Regions from separate parts of the Actinokineospora cianjurensis genome, predicted to be linked through region 1. Evidence: riboswitches for the same ligand, from Rfam matches in the RefSeq annotation. Region 1 holds a riboswitch; the other holds the start of a gene.
What was found. A riboswitch is a leader RNA that binds a small molecule or an ion and turns the genes downstream of it on or off. The one in region 1 is predicted to bind thiamine pyrophosphate.
Positions count from the first base shown of each region.

Region 2: it holds a riboswitch for thiamine pyrophosphate, as region 1 does, so the genes downstream of both, CLV68_RS27745 (thiamine ABC transporter substrate-binding protein) here and thiO (glycine oxidase ThiO) in region 1, are expected to answer to the same signal.

Region 1 is NZ_RCDD01000001.1:253,854-261,625, reverse strand. It holds gene CLV68_RS01205 (MFS transporter) at 1-108, shown strand, start outside; gene CLV68_RS01200 (threonine ammonia-lyase) at 134-1,081, opposite strand; gene thiE (thiamine phosphate synthase) at 1,157-1,828, opposite strand; TPP riboswitch at 1,861-1,968, shown strand; gene thiO (glycine oxidase ThiO) at 1,962-3,077, shown strand; gene thiS (sulfur carrier protein ThiS) at 3,154-3,354, shown strand; gene thiG (thiazole synthase) at 3,357-4,112, shown strand; gene CLV68_RS01175 (MarR family winged helix-turn-helix transcriptional regulator) at 4,519-4,956, shown strand; gene thiD (bifunctional hydroxymethylpyrimidine kinase/phosphomethylpyrimidine kinase) at 4,996-5,829, opposite strand; gene thiC (phosphomethylpyrimidine synthase ThiC) at 5,826-7,478, opposite strand.
Region 2 is NZ_RCDD01000006.1:115,882-123,653, reverse strand. It holds gene CLV68_RS27750 (ABC transporter permease) at 1-1,288, opposite strand, end outside; gene CLV68_RS27745 (thiamine ABC transporter substrate-binding protein) at 1,252-2,289, opposite strand; TPP riboswitch at 2,312-2,422, opposite strand; gene CLV68_RS27740 (4a-hydroxytetrahydrobiopterin dehydratase) at 2,457-2,750, shown strand; gene CLV68_RS27735 (alkaline phosphatase PhoX) at 2,795-3,952, opposite strand; gene CLV68_RS27730 (serine/threonine-protein kinase) at 4,350-6,068, shown strand; gene CLV68_RS27725 (hypothetical protein) at 6,065-7,063, shown strand; gene CLV68_RS27720 (hypothetical protein) at 7,060-7,772, shown strand, end outside.

The DNA of each region.
Region 1 (7,772 bases):
GCCGCAGGGGGCCTCATGGCGCTGAGCATCCGGGACAACGTCCTGGCCGCCCCGCCACCCGGTCCCCACTGCGACGTCGAGTCACCGGCCCCGGCACCTCGGGGCTGACCAGACCCGGTCTGATCAGGCACGATCAGGTCTGGAGCAGCGCGACCAGGGCGTCCGGGTCGACGTTGCCGCCGCTGAGGACGGCCACGGTGCGGCCGGGCGGGAGCTTGTCGCCGTGGTGCAGGACCGCGGCCGTGGTGACCGCGCCGCTCGGTTCGGCGACCAGGTGGGCGCGGTGCGCGAGGGTGGCCACCGCCGAGCGGATCTCATCCTCTGAGACGGTCACGATGCCGTCGACCAGCGCCCGCTGGTGCCCGAAGGTCAGCTCGGACGGCTGGCTGCGCAGGCCGTCGGCGATGGTCCGGTTGCGGTCGGCGACCGACCACGACACCAGCTCGCCCTTGGCCAGGCCGGCCGCGGTGTCCCCGGCCAGTTCCGGCTCGACCGCCCAGACCTGGGCCTGCGGGCGCAGCGCCTTGATCGCGACCGCGATGCCGGAGATCAGCCCGCCGCCGCTGACCGGGGCCAGCACCAGGTCGACGTCGGGCAGGTCCGCGACGATCTCCAGGCCGATGGTGCCCTGGCCCGCGATCACTCCCCGGTCGTCGAACGGCGGCACCAGCGTGGCGTCCTCCCGCTCGACGATCGCGTACGCCGCCGACTCCCGCTCACCGGTCTTGACCAGCACGACCTCGGCGCCGTGCGCGCGGGTCGCCTCGACCTTGACCCTGGGCGTGTCCTCGGGCACCACGATCCACGCGGGCACCCCGAACGCGCGCGCCGCGTAGGCGACGGCCTGGGCGTGGTTACCGCTGGAGTAGGCGACGACGCCACGGGCCCGCCGCTGCGGATCGATGCAGGCCACGGCGTTGAACGCGCCACGGATCTTGAACGAGCCGACCGGTTGCAGGCTCTCCGGCTTGATCCACAGTGGCCGGTCCGCCCACGGGGCCGCCACCAGCGGGGTGCGCACGGCGTGCCCGGCGACGCGGTCGGCGGCGGCGGTGATGTCATCGAGGGTGACGAGGTTCACCCCTCCAGTGTGCACCAGTCCACAGTGGACCAGCGTGTCGCGCTGCTCACCCCTGCGCCGACCGGACCAGCGCCGTTACGCCGTGCGCAGCCCGGCGACGAGCGCCTCCGCCGCCGACTTGGGGTCCACGGCCTCCGTGATCGCCCGGACGACGACGATCCGGCGCGCGCCCGCGGCGACGACCTCGGGCAGCCGCTGCGCGTCGATGCCGCCGATGGCGAACCAGGGCCGTTCCGGAGCGGTCGCCGCCGTGGCCCGCACCAGGTCGAGGCCGGTGGCCGCCCGGCCCGGCTTGGTCGGCGTCGTCCAGCACGGGCCGGTGCAGAAGTAGTCCACACCCGGCTCGGCCGCCGCGCTGACGGCCTGGGCGAAGTCGTGCGTCGACTTGCCGATCACCACGTCGTCGCCGACCACGCGGCGCGCCACCGCGACCGGCAGGTCGTCCTGGCCCAGGTGCAGCACGTCCGCCCCGGCGGCCAGCGCGACGTCGGCCCGGTCGTTGACCGCCAGCAGCGCCCCGTGCGCGGCGCAGACCTCGGCGATCACCGACAGCGCGCGCAGCTCCGGCCCCGCCTCGAGCGGCGCCCCGCCGCGCTTGTCGCGCAACTGCACGACGTCGACCCCGCCTGCCAGCGCGGCGTCCACGAAGTCGGCGAGGTCGCCCTGCTCGGTCCGCGCGTCGGTGCACAGGTAGAGCCGCGCGTCGGTCAGCCTGCGCCTGATCTGGTCCCCGTCGAGTCCTGGCATGGAGGTGACGCTATCGCCTGCGCTACGGTGGAGGTCGGTCGCACGGGAGTCCGGGGAACGGGCTGAGAGGGAGCTGGGTCGCTCCGACCGTCGAACCTGATCCGGGTCATGCCGGCGCAGGGAGCGTGAGGACATGGGAAGTGAGCGGGCTGTCGCCGTGGTCGGCGGCGGCGTCATCGGGCTGTCGGTCGCCTGGGCGGTGGCCGAGGCCGGGTACCCGGTGCGCCTGGTCGACCCGACACCGGCCAGGGGCGCGTCGTGGCTGGCGGGCGGCATGTTGGCGCCGGTCACCGAGTCGTGGCCGGGGGAGGAGCACGTCCTCGAACTCGGCAGCTCGTCGCTGGCGCGCTGGCCGGACTTCGCCGCCAGGCTGACCGCCGCGGGCGGCGACCCGGGGTTGCGGCTGGAAGGGACGCTCGCGGTCGCTGTGGACTCCGCCGACGTGGGCACACTCGACGTCCTCGCCGAGTTCCTGCGCGGTCTCGGGCGGGAAGCGGTGCGCTACTCGGGGCGCGAGCTGCGCGCGCTGGAGCCGGGCATCGGTCAGGGAGTCCGAAGTGGACTGCACGTGCCCGGCGACCTCGCTGTGGACAACCGCGCCCTGCTCACCGCGTTGCACACCGCGTGCCGCCGATCGGGTGTGGAGTTCATCACGGCCACCGCGCGCGAAGTCCACCCGAACGCGGTAGTCCTCGCCGACGAGTCCACTGTGGATTGTGCGGCGGTTGTCGTCGCCGCGGGCGCGTGGAGCGGCCACCTGCACCCGGCGCTGGCCCCGTTGGTCCGCCCGGTGAAGGGCGAGATCCTCCGCCTGCACGCCCGCCCCGGCACCCTGCCGGCACCGACCCGCACCATCCGCGCCCACGTCGAGTCCCGCCCGGTGTACCTCGTCCCCCGCCCCGACGGCGAACTGGTCCTCGGCGCCACCCAACTCGAAGTCGGCTTCGACGAGTCGGTCACCGCGGGCGCCGTCCGCGACCTGCTGCGAGACGCCGAACAGGTACTGCCGGGCATCGCCGAATACGCCTTGGTCGAGACCGCCGCCGGGTTGCGCTCGGGGAGTCCGGACAACCTGCCCCTGATAGGCCAACTGGAACCCGGCCTGCTGGTGGCGACCGGCCATCACCGCAATGGCCTGTTGTTGGCCCCGGTCACGGCGGGCGCGGTGGTCTCGTTGTTGCGGGGGGAAGAGATGCCGGACGCGGTGCGTGCCGCTGATCCCGCGCGGTTCTCGGGGAGGGACGCATGATCGGTAACGGTGTCCGGCGGTCGCGGGCGGCGGGGGTGGGCGCTGCTGGTCTCGCGTGGTCGTCGGGGAGGCGCGCGTGATCGTGGTGGTGAACGGTGCCGAGCGGGAACTGGCCGACGGGGTGACGGTGGGGGAGTTGTTGGTGGTGCTGGGGGTTTCGGGGGCCGGGACCGCGGTCGCGGTGGACGGGGAGGTCGTGCCCAGGGCGGTGCACGCGTCGACGGTCGTGCGGGCCGGGGCCGTGGTGGAAGTGCTGACCGCCGTGCAGGGAGGGTGAAGGTGGACGACCCGCTGGTCATCGCCGACCGGGAGTACGCGTCGCGGCTGATCACCGGTACCGGTGGCGCGTCGAACCTGTCGGTGCTGGAGCGCGCGTTGGTGGCGTCCGGCACCGAGTTGACCACGGTGTCGCTGCGCCGGGTCGACGTCGCGGGGGGCACCGGCATCCTGGAAGTGCTGCGCAGGCTGGGCATCGATCCGCTGCCCAACACCGCCGGGTGCCGCACCGCCGCGGAAGCCGTGCTCACGGCCAGGTTGGCCCGCGAGGCACTGGGCACGAACTGGATCAAACTGGAGGTGATCGCCGACGACCGCACCCTGCTCCCGGACCCGGTCGAGTTGTTGGACGCCGCCAAGACCCTCGTCGACGACGGTTTCGTGGTCCTGCCCTACACCAACGACGACCCGGTGCTGGCCCTGCGCCTGGAGGAATCGGGCTGCGCCGCCGTCATGCCCCTCGGCTCACCCATCGGCACCGGCCTCGGCATCCGCAACCCGCACAACATCGAACTCATCGTCGCCCGCGCCGCCGTCCCGGTCATCCTCGACGCAGGCATCGGCACCGCCTCGGACGCCGCCCTGGCCATGGAACTCGGCTGCGCCGCCGTCCTCCTGGCCACCGCCGTCACCCGAGCCACCGACCCCGAGAAAATGGCCACCGCCATGCGCGCCGCCGTCCAAGCAGGCCGACTGGCCCGCGCCGCGGGCCGCATCCCCCAACGCTTCTGGGCCCAAGCCTCCAGCCCACCCCGCTGACCCACCCCGCTCCTTCAGCCCGCGTACCCACAGCCCTCGACCCGACCTCCCGATTCATCCCCTGGGTGAACGCTTTCTCGCCCTGCTGGGAGTCGGCTGTCCACAACCCCTCGACCTGTCCACACCCTCGGCGGTGCCCCTATTGACAGGTCGCTCAACGCGGTAGCTTCAGAGATGGGCCCCCGGCCCCCGGGAGGGAGTGCCCCTGGGCTGGAGTGGATCTTGGTTGGCGTGCGGGTTCGTGCGGTGCGGGCTTGTCCGGGTGTGGCTGGGAATTGCCGCCCGCGGCCTATGCGCGAATCCGCACGTGTCGGCCCGGTGTTGGTCTACATCAGGTGTCCGGATCTCCAGTGGGGGCCGCAGGGGTCTGGTCGTGGAACTGGTGGGGGTTCCGGCACAATGAGGTATGACGACATCGGCCGCTGAGTCTGGCGGAGGGGATGTGCCCGCGCGGTTGTACCTCGCGATCGGGCGCCTGTCCCGGGCGTTGCGCCGGTCCGGGTCTCCCGGGCTGGGGCACGGGTCCATCTCCGCTCTGTCCACTCTGGTCAACTGCGGTGAGCTGCGGCTCGGTGACCTGGCGGGCAAGGAGGGCGTCGCCGCGCCGACCATGTCGCGGATCGTGGCGAGCCTGGTGGAGTCGGGTTATGTCGTGCGCGAGCCGGACCCGGCTGATCGGCGGGCGTGGTTGGTGCGGGCGACGGAGTCCGGGGAGCGGATCGTGTCCGGGGTGCGCTCGACCAGGGTGTTGGAGTTGGGCAGGCGGCTGGACCGGTTGTCGCCGCAGGAGCGGGAGCGACTGGTCGCCGCCATTGCCGTGTTGGAGGCGCTGCTCGTGGACTGACACCGGTGCCCCGACGTGAGCCGGGGCACCGGTGCGGGGTCACAGCAGGAACGTGTCCGCGTCCGGCAGCCGCCAGCGCGGTGACACCGGGCCGACGCCGCCGCCGAGCGGGTACGCGTCCTGCACCGACCGCTGGATGAACGCCTTGGCCGCGCGGACCGCCGACACCATGTCCAGGCCCTTGGCCAGTCCGGAGGTCACGGTGGAGGCGAGGGTGTCGCCGCTGCCGTGGGTGTGCTTGACGTCGTAGCGGGGGCCGACGAACTCGGTGAACTCGGACCCGTCGTAGAGCAGGTCGAGGCACTCCGCGTCGTCCCACAGGTGCCCGCCCTTGACCAGCACCCACTCCGAGCCGAACTCCGCGAGCGCCTTGGCCGCGTCCCGTTGCTGGGCTTGGGACCGCACCTCGATCCCGGTCAGCAGCCGCACCTCGTCGAGGTTCGGCGTGACCAGCGAGGCCCGCGGGAACAGCTCCGACCGCAGCGCGTCGATGGCCTGGTCGGTGAGCAGCGGGTCGCCGTGCATGGACGCCGACACCGGGTCGACCACGAACGGGGTCACCCCGGACCGTCCGATGCCGACCCGGTCGCACGCCCCCGCCACCGCGGTAATGATCTCCGCGGTGGCCAGCATGCCGGTCTTGGCCGCCTGCACGCCGATGTCGGTCGCCACCACCTCGATCTGCGCGGCGACCACCTCGGGCGGGATGGTGTGCACCCCGCTCACCCCGAGCGAGTTCTGCACCGTCACCGCCGTGATCGCGGTCATCCCGTGCACGCCGCAGGCGAAGAACGTCCGCAGGTCGGCCTGGATGCCCGCGCCGCCGCCGGAGTCGGACCCGGCGATGGTCAGCGTGCGGGGCGGCGTGGTCACTGCCCGACCACCGGCAGGTAGACCTTGTTGCCCTGCTCGGCGAACTCCTCCGACTTGGCCGCCATGCCCGCCTCGATCGCCTCCACAGAGGACAGACCGTGTTCGTCGGCGTAGCGGCGCACGTCCTGGGTGATCTTCATGGAGCAGAACTTGGGCCCGCACATCGAGCAGAAGTGCGCGGTCTTGGCCGGTTCGGCAGGCAGGGTCTCGTCGTGGAACGAGCGGGCGGTGTCCGGGTCGAGCGCCAGGTTGAACTGGTCGGTCCAGCGGAACTCGAACCGGGCCCGCGACAGCGCGTCGTCGCGCTCCTGCGCCCTCGGGTGCCCCTTGGCCAGGTCGGCGGCGTGCGCGGCGATCTTGTAGGTGATCACGCCGGTCTTCACGTCGTCGCGGTTGGGCAGTCCGAGGTGCTCCTTGGGCGTGACGTAGCAGAGCATCGCGGTGCCGAGCCAACCGATCTGGGCGGCGCCGATGGCCGAGGTGATGTGGTCGTAGCCGGGCGCGATGTCGGTCGCCAGCGGGCCGAGGGTGTAGAACGGCGCCTCACCGCACAGCTCCTCCTCCAGCCGCACGTTCTCGGCGATCTTGTGCATCGGCACGTGCCCCGGCCCCTCGATCATCACCTGCACGTCGTGCGCGCGGGCGATGTGGGTCAGCTCGCCCAGCGTCCGCAGCTCGGCGAACTGGGCCGCGTCGTTGGCGTCGGCGATCGACCCCGGCCGCAGCCCGTCACCGAGGGAGAAGGTGACGTCGTAGGTGCGCAGGATCTCGCAGAGCTCCTCGAAGTGCGTGTAGAGGAAGCTCTCCTCGTGGTGCGCCAGGCACCAGGCCGCCATGATCGACCCGCCGCGCGAGACGATCCCGGTGACCCGCCGCGCCGTCAGCGGGACGTACCGCAGCAGCACACCGGCGTGCACGGTCATGTAGTCCACGCCCTGCTCGCACTGCTCCAGCACGGTGTCCCGGTAGACCTCCCAGGACAGCGCGGCCGGGTCGCCGTTGACCTTCTCCAGCGCCTGGTAGATCGGCACCGTCCCGATCGGCACGGGGGAGTTGCGCAGGATCCACTCGCGGGTCTCGTGGATGCGCTTGCCGGTGGACAGGTCCATCACCGTGTCGGCGCCCCACCTGGTCGCCCACACCATCTTGTCCACCTCGTCCTCGATGGACGACGAGACCGCCGAGTTGCCGATGTTGGCGTTGATCTTGACGTGGAACTTCTTGCCGATGATCGCGGGCTCCACCTCGGGGTGGCACCGGTTGACCGGGATCACCGCCCGCCCGATGGCCACCTCGTCGCGGACGAACTCGGCAGGCACGCCCTCCCGCTCGGCGCAGAACCGCATCTCCTCGGTGATGATCCCGGCCTTGGCGTAGGCCAGCTGGGTCACCGCGCCGCCGACCGGTTCGCGACCGGCCACCCACCCGGCGCGCAGCTTGGCGAGTCCACTGTGGACGTCGATGGCGGCGTCGGGGTCGGTGTACGGGCCGGAGGTGTCGTACAGGTCGAGGTGCTCGCCGTTGGTGAGTTCCACCCTGCGGACGGGCACCCGCACCCCGTCGGCGGTCTCCCGGTACGCCTTGTGCGAACCGGAGATCGGTCCGGTGGTGACGGCTGGTCGAACCGAGGGGTCGTCAAGAGCGGTCACGAAGATCCTCCCTACGCCGGCATTACCCGGTCAGGTTCATCGGTCGGCGGCACCGGGTCCTCGGATGGGACACCAGCCGCCCTCTCAGCCCGCCATGGCGCGAGCTCCCGCGCTGTGTTCAGTTGTCCGCCCGACCCTAGCCGGCGGCACGGGGGCTGCCAAGTGGCGGGTGCGGGGGGCGTCGAGTGGTGAGCGCGGGGGTTGCCGAGTGGCGAGTGCGAGGTTGCCGAGTGGCGGGCACCGGGGCTGCCGGGTGAGCTGGGTGCCGGGGTGCGCCGAGTGAGCACCGACACG
Region 2 (7,772 bases), on a different contig from region 1:
GGCGGAGGCGGGTGTCGATCGACCGCAGTACCGGGAGCAGGGTGCGGATGACCAGCGGGGTCACCACGAGGGCCTGCGCCAGCGGGACCAGCAGCGGTGACGTGCGCAGGTCGCCGGGCAGCGCGTCCAGGGTGATCAGGTAGCCGAAGCCGACCGTCACCGCGGAGACGCCCAGGGGCAGCATCAGTGCGGTGTCGATGGTCTCGATGAGGCTGGGGCGGGCTCGGGTCCGGCCCAGCGTCACCAGTGCGACGCACGAGAGGATGCCCAGCACCAAGGCGAGCATGGTCGCATCGGTTGCCGCGCGCAGCGAGTTCAGCACCGCTTCCCAGCCCGTGACCTGCAACGACCCGCGGAACCCGGTCCCGCCGATCGCACGGTAGCCGTCGAGCCCCGACTCGAACGACTTGGCCACCAGCGACACGATCGGCACCATCAGCGCGGCGATCACCGCATACGCCGCCGCGACAACGCCCCGCTCGCCGCCGACCGGACGCCGCGCCGTGTCCGCCCGCCCCCGCAGTCGCAACGCAGTCGACCGGCGGCGCAGCACGGCCCCGATCACCAGCACCGCGACAACGGAGGCCAACTGGAGCAACGACAACGCCGCCGCCCCGGTCAGGTCGAACAGTTGCACCGTGCGCAGGTAGATCTCGGTCTCCAGCGTCGCGTACTCCCCGCCGCCCAGCAGCAGGACCACGCCGAAGCTGGTGGCGCAGAACAGGAACACCACGGCGGCCGACGACGAGATGGCGGGCCGCAGCACCGGCAGCGTGACGAAGAGGAAGGTCCGCCACCGGGACGCCCCGAGCGACCGCGCCGCGTCCTCCGCACGTCTGTCCACATGCGACCACAGCGCCGACACCGTGCGGGCCACGACCGCCACGTTGAAGAACGCGTTCGCCAGGATGATCGCCAGCGGTCCGCCGTCGCCGAACAGCGAGCGGAACGCCAGGCCCACCACCACCGTCGGCAGCACGAACGGCACCATCACCGCCGCGCGCACGAACCCGTTGCCCCACAACGACGTCCGCGCCAGCAGGAACGCGACCGGCAGGCCGGCGGCGACCGCGACAGCAGTGGCCGCCGCGGCCTGGCCGAGGGTGAAGCCGACGATGGACCAGGTGTCCGAACTGGACAGGACCGCGCCGACGCCGGGGCCGAGTCCGAGGCGGACGATCGCCACCACCGGCCACAGGAAGAAGACGGCGAGGAACCCCAGCGGCAGCGCGGCCGCGGCCAGCGCGCCGGTCAGGCCCGGACGGCCGTGCGCCACTGCTCGATCCACCGCTCCCGGTTGCCCTGGATGTCCTCGACCGGCAGCGTCGACGGGCTCTCCGGTCGCGGCGCGGCCTGCTGCCAGGCGGCGGGCAGTGCGACGCCGTCGCGCGCCGGGTAGACGTACATCGACTCGGGCACCAGCTTCTGGAACGTCTCGGAGATCAGGAAGTCGACGACCTTGCGCGCGTCGTCGGGGTTCTTCGCGCCGTTGAGCACACCCGCGTACTCCACCTGGCGGAAGCACGTGTCGAGCAGCGCGGCGGTGCGGGGCTTGCCGTCCGTGCCGATCTCCGCCGACGGCGACGAGGCGTAGGAGACGACCAGCGGGCGCGGGCCCTTGCCGGAGGACCCGGAGAACTCCTGGGTGTACGCCTCTTCCCAGCCGCTGACGACCTTGACGCCGTTGTCCTTGAGGCGCTTCCAGTAGTTGGGCCAGTCCTTGTTGCCGTAGTGCGCCACTGTCGCCATCAGGAACGCCAGGCCGGGCGAGCTGGTGGCCGGGTCCTCGACGACGAGGAGGTCCTTGTAGCGCGGGTCGGCGAGGTCCTCGAAGCTGGCCGGGGTGGCCAGTTCGCGGCCCGCGAGCGCGGCGAGGTCGACGTTGACGCACACGTCGCCGACGTCCACCGCGGTGAGCCTGCTGGAGTTGTCGACCGCGTACTTCTGCGGACCCTTGTCGGCGTCGGCGGGCTTGTACTCGGCGAAGACACCCTCCGTGAGCGCGCGTGAGGCGAACGTGTTGTCCACTCCGAACGCCGCGTCGCCGATCGGCGCGGACTTGGTCAGCACCAGCTGCGTGGTCAGCGCGCCCGCGTCGCCGCTCTTGCGCACGTCGATCTTGATTCCGGTGTCGGCCTTGAACTTGTCGAGCACCGGCTGCTCGACGGTGAACGAGTCGTGCGTGACGAGGACCACCGTGCGCTCTGAGGTGTCCTGGGAGCTCGCCGTGCAGCTCGCGACCAGCGGGATGGTCATGGCGGCGGCCAGCAGGAGGCGGCGTCTGCGCATGGGGTGTGTCCTTCCTCGGGCGAGCGCGCCACGAGCACCTCCCTGCGCGGGCATGATCCCGATCAGGTGTGGACGGTCGAGGGCCGCGTGCCCTCCTCTCAGCCCGGCGTGCCGGACTCCCGTGGCAGGGTGAGCGTACGCCTGCGGTTGGGGCCAGGATGGGGACCATGGCTGAACTGCTGAGCGACCCGGAGATCGGCAAGGCATTGGGCAGGCTGCCGCGGTGGCGGCTGGTGGAGGGCGGGTTGGTCCTGGTGGCGGAGTTCGCCGACTTCGCCACCGCCATCCGGGTGGTGAACCGGGTGGCGGAGCTCGCCGAGAGCGCCGAGCACCACCCGGACATCGACATCCGGTGGAACAAGGTGACCTTCCGCTGCTCCACCCACTCGGCCAACGGCGTCACGGCCAAGGACACCGACCTGGCGACCGAGATCGACGGGGTGGTCAGCGCCGTCGACTAGGGGCACGGCGCCCGGGCGTCCCCGGGCGCCGCCTCCCCAGGGGCTCAGGACCGGAACGGGCCGGTGACCTCGTAGGTGATGCCGCCGAAGACGTTCCCGGCGGTGCCGCGCTGGGAGGAGAAGTAGAGCCTGCGGCCGTCGGGGCTGAACGCCGGGCCGGTGAGCTCCGAGCCGGACTGGCCGGTGACCCGCAGCACCGGGGCGACCAGCGCGTCCCGGGTGATGATGTTGATCTCCATGTCGCCGCCGTCCTCGGCGACGTAGAGGTCGCCCGCGGTGGAGCGGGTGATGTTGTCGACGCCGGTCAGCGTGGCTGTGCCCGGCGGGACGAGCGAGTCGTCGTAGGCGAGGGCGATGCTGGAGGTGTCCGGGCGGTAGGCCCACACCCGGTTGTCGCCCTTGGTGGTGAACCAGCAGGTGCCCGCCGCGTAGTGGCAGCCCTCGCCGCCGTTGAACCGCTTGGCGGCGCCGACCTGCTTGCGGGTGGTGATCGGGAACCCGTCCGGGTCCGGCACGCGCGCCCAGCCGACCTGGCCGTCGACCTGGTCGTCCGCGCCGGTCATGACCTCCAGGACGCCGCTGGAGAGCTCGCCCCAGGTGTTCGGGCGGAAGCGGTAGAAGCAGCCGTCCGGGGTGTCCTCGGTGAGGTAGAGGTACCCGTGGTCGGCGTCGGCGGCGCACGCCTCGTGCTTGAAGCGGCCCAGCGCCGGGCGGGCCACGGCGGGCCGCGCGCCCCACGGGTCGGTCTCGAAGACCCGCCCGTAGTCGATCTCCTCGCAGGACAGCCAGGTGCCCCACGGGGTCGCGCCGCCTGCGCAGTTGACGTTCGTGCCCGAGAGCGTGCGGTACGCGCCGGTGACGCGGCCGGTCGCGTCGAACCGGACCGCGCCGACCCCGCCGACGAGCGGGACCTCGCTGTTGGACACGTAGATCCACCCGGTGCCGTCGGCGAAGCAGGCGCCGCCGTCGGGGGCCGGGTGCCAGAAGTAGTCGGTGCCCGCGACCTTCTGGCCGGTCCGCGCGATCACCCGGCTGCTGAAGCCGACCGGGAGCTGGATGCCGTTGGCGTCGGGGGCCAGCAACGCGCCGTACGGGCTCGGTCCTGGTTGGGCTGTCGCGGCGAACGCGGTGCCCCACGAGGCCCCGCCGACGACGGCCGCGCCACCGACGACGGCGACGCGCAAGAAGTTCCGGCGCTGCATGGTCAGACTCCGCTCTGCTGGGCGGTGTTCTCGCGTCCGTGCGGACCGACCGTAACCGCGCCTGGTGACACCCAGCGTACGTCGAGGTGTACGGGGCACTGCGGGAATCGTTCCCCGCAGAAAGCGTGTCCATTTTCTGTCCACCCGAGTGTGGCTCAGCATTGACCGAAAATCGCGAGCAACCGGTTCCAGGTAACGATCGCGCGAATACATCAGGCCACCGGGCGATCTTACTTGTAACGATCTCGCAGGGTGCGGGGACTACCTAGTCAGAGCGATGATCGCGGCGATCCGGAATGCGGCCGGACCGCGGTGGGATCTCGGCCGGACACGGCCGCCGGAATCGCCGTCAACCATTTCCCAGGACCGAGAACCACTTCGAGAACCAGGAACGACAATGAGCACCGGTGGGACGGGAACGACCTGCCCGGTGTGCCTGCTGGCCGATCCGGTCGGCACGCACTGCCCCGGGTGCGGGTGGGTGCTGTCGGCGGGCCCGTGGGCGGGCGCGCCGTCGCGGGCGCGGGCGGAGTCCTTCGCCGCGGCGTTCGAGCGGGCGTGCCGCGGGTGGGACCTGGCCGCGGCGGCGCTGGCGGCCGGGTACCCCGAAGCGGGTGATCTTGCCAGGTTCGAGCGGTTGACCGGCCTGGCGCGCGGACCCCGACCGGAGCGCGCGGACCTGGTGGCGGCGGTCGAAGCCTCGACGGTCAAGCGGAAGGCGCTCGGGACCGTCGCCGAGGTGATCACGCCGCTCCTGCTCTCGGACGCGGTGGTCGTGGACATCGCCGCGTCCGGCATCACCGTGGTGCACCTGGGCACCGACCACCTGGGACGGCCAGGGGTGCGGTCGGCGCAGCGCTGGTGCTGGCACTCGCTCGGCCTGCCCGATGACGACGACCGCGCCCGGTTCGCCTTGGCAGGCGGGGAACCCGTGGTGCTGGACCTCCCGCGGTGGCCGGACGGCGCGGTGGTGCTGAACCGGCTCGCGGGGTGGCGCGCGCTCGACGAGACCCTCGACCCGTCCGGTGTGCACGTGGTCGGTGCCGACGAGCCCGCGATCGACGACGCCCTGGTGTTGGAACTGGCCAAGGACGTGCCGCAACGGCACGGCAGTGGTCTGGTCCTCATCGATGTCGCGGCCGACGGGCGCACCACCGTGGTCGTGCAGCCGTTGTTCCCCCAGGGGGCCACGGCTGCCGACAGCCCGGAAGCGGTGGTCCGAGTTGCCGCTCCACCGCAGGACGAGCCGGTACTGCTCGCTGTCGTCGCCGGGTCGGCTGGCACGCCGCCGTGGCGCCGCACGCCGATCAGCACGACGACGGTGGAACTCGCGCCGGACCGGGAACACGCGGTGCGCTTCCGGCTGACCGGGCCGTGCACCGTGGAGGTCGTCGAACCGGACGCGGAACCGGCCCCGGCGGCCTGGACCGGTGCGATCGACCAGGTGCCCGCGCGGTACCGGCGCCACGACAGCGCGGCCGACCTCGTCGTGGCGGTCGAACTCGGCGGTTCGGCGTTCGCCCGAAGACAAGAACTGGCTCTAGCCCTGGTCGACGCCATCGAGCGGGGACACCCGGCTCCGGCGTCGGTGCGGGTCGCCGTGCTCGCGTACTCCGACCACAAAGGACGGATGCCGCAGCAGGTGCTCGCCGTGCGCGAGTTCGGCGGAGTCGCCACGGCGCGGGACTTCCTCGACGACCTGCGCGCCACCCCGGTGCTCGACCCGCGCGCGGCGCCGGTGGAGGACGCGTTGTGGGCGGCGGCAAGCCTTCCGTGGCGCTCGGTCGCGCGCACCCTCGTGGTGCTGGGCAGCCGACCGCCGCACCCGACCGAGCACTGCCCCAACGGGCACCGTTGGGACGACCTCGTGCGCAGGCTCGAACGCGACGACGTCCACCGGGTCGCGGTGTGGGACCAGCCGGAGCGCCGCGACCCCGAGTCCGCCGAGTGGACCACCGCGGCCTGGTCCGCGTTGACCAGACCGCACACCCCGTTGCGCGCGGACTGGGTCGCCGCGGACCGGCTCGCCGCCGACGCCCGCGTGCTCGGCCGCACCGGCCCGACCGCCACCCTGCCCTTCCCCCTCACCAGACTCCCGCAGGAGGAACCCCGATGAACGCAACGCGGCACGATCCGCCCGGGGACATCCGGATCGGGTTGTGGGGACCACCCGGCAGCGGCAAGACCACGTTCCTCGGCGCCCTCTACATCGCCGCGACCCGCCACGTGGGGCCGTACAAGTGGTTCATGACCGGCATGGACGACCCGTCGGAGAAGTTCCTGATGGAGTCGGTCCGGCTGATGACCCACGAGCGGACCTTCCCGGTCGCCTCGGAGGCACCGACGCGGTTGGGGTTCCGGTTCACCGGGCACCGCAAGGTCAAGAAGCGCAACGCGTTGGGCATGCCGGTCGAACGGTCCGAAGTGGTCGAGTTCGTGCTGGACGTGCTCGACGTGCCGGGTCGGTTGTTCGGCGGCACCGGCGCGGGGGCGGCCGCGGACCCCGACTTCTCCCCCGGCGGGCTCGCCTCGGCCAGCCCGCGCAACCACGAGGAGGAGCAACTGCTCGACCACCTGCTGCACTGCCAGGGGATCGTCTACCTGTTCGACCCCAAGCGCGACAAGGAGAGCAGGGACGCCTACTACTTCTTCCAGCCCGTGCTCGCCCGGCTGGCCAGGCACGTGCTGACCACCCACCGGCAGGTCAACGGCCACCTCCCGCAGCGGGTCGCGGTGTGCGTCAACAAGTTCGACGAGCAGGACGTGTACACCGAGGCCAAGCGGTACGTGGTGCAGGACGCGCACCGGCCGCACATGCCCAGGGTGCCCGACGCGCGCGCGGCGGAGTTCTTCCAGCGCCTGTGCGCGGACCCGAAGAGCAACAGCGACCTGGTCGACCTGGCGCTGCGCAACCACTTCCGCGAGCTGAACTACTTCGTGACCTCCTCGATCGGCTTCTACCTCGCCGACGGCCGGTTCCGCCCGGACGGCGAGCGGAACATCGAGGTCAAGGACGGCAAGGAGCGCATCCTGGGCCAGGTGCACCCGATCAACGTGCTGGAGCCGCTGCTGTGGCTGCACGACGTCGTGCGCAAGCAGGAGAAGTGGTGAGCCGGGCCGCCCTGCGGCTGGACTGGGCGCTGTGGGGCAAGCGGCAGTCCACACGGGACGACTACGCGGTGCTCGCCACCAGCGCGGGCCCGTTCACCCCGGCGCAGTTCGAGTCGGTCATCACCCACAACAACCCGGGCAACTCGCCCGCGGCCGAGTCCGGCCAGGACGCGCTGCCGTGGGTGTGGTTCGCCCAGCCGACCCTCAAGGGCGTCACGTACCTGGGCATCGGGATCCGGCAGTGGACCAACGACACCGACCGCACCGGGCGGCGGATCGCGATCACCAGGTTCTTCTCCCTGCCGGTGGCCGAGGCCCTCGACCTGGGGTTCGCCGACCTCTACCACACCGTCAAGGGCATCGACCTGGGCTGGGACGTTCCGGAACCGTTCCAGGGCAAGCAGATCACCGCAGAACCGGTGATCTCGACCGAGCCGCAGCGCCTGAGGCTGCCCACGGCCGCCATCGCGGCAGCGGCTGTGCTGGAGAACCCGGTGACGCTGATGGGCGGTGGTGACCTGACCTTGTCCCAGCGGCTGACCGCGCTCGACGGCGTCGCCAACGCGTTGCCCTCCGGTACACGCACCTGGCTGAGCGCGAGCACGTGGTCGAACGTGGCCGGGGTCTTCCGGTTGGCGTTCACCGACCACAAGAGCGCGGACGACACCCCGGTGGAGGTGTTCGGTGATGTCCAGCCGGAAAGCGGCTA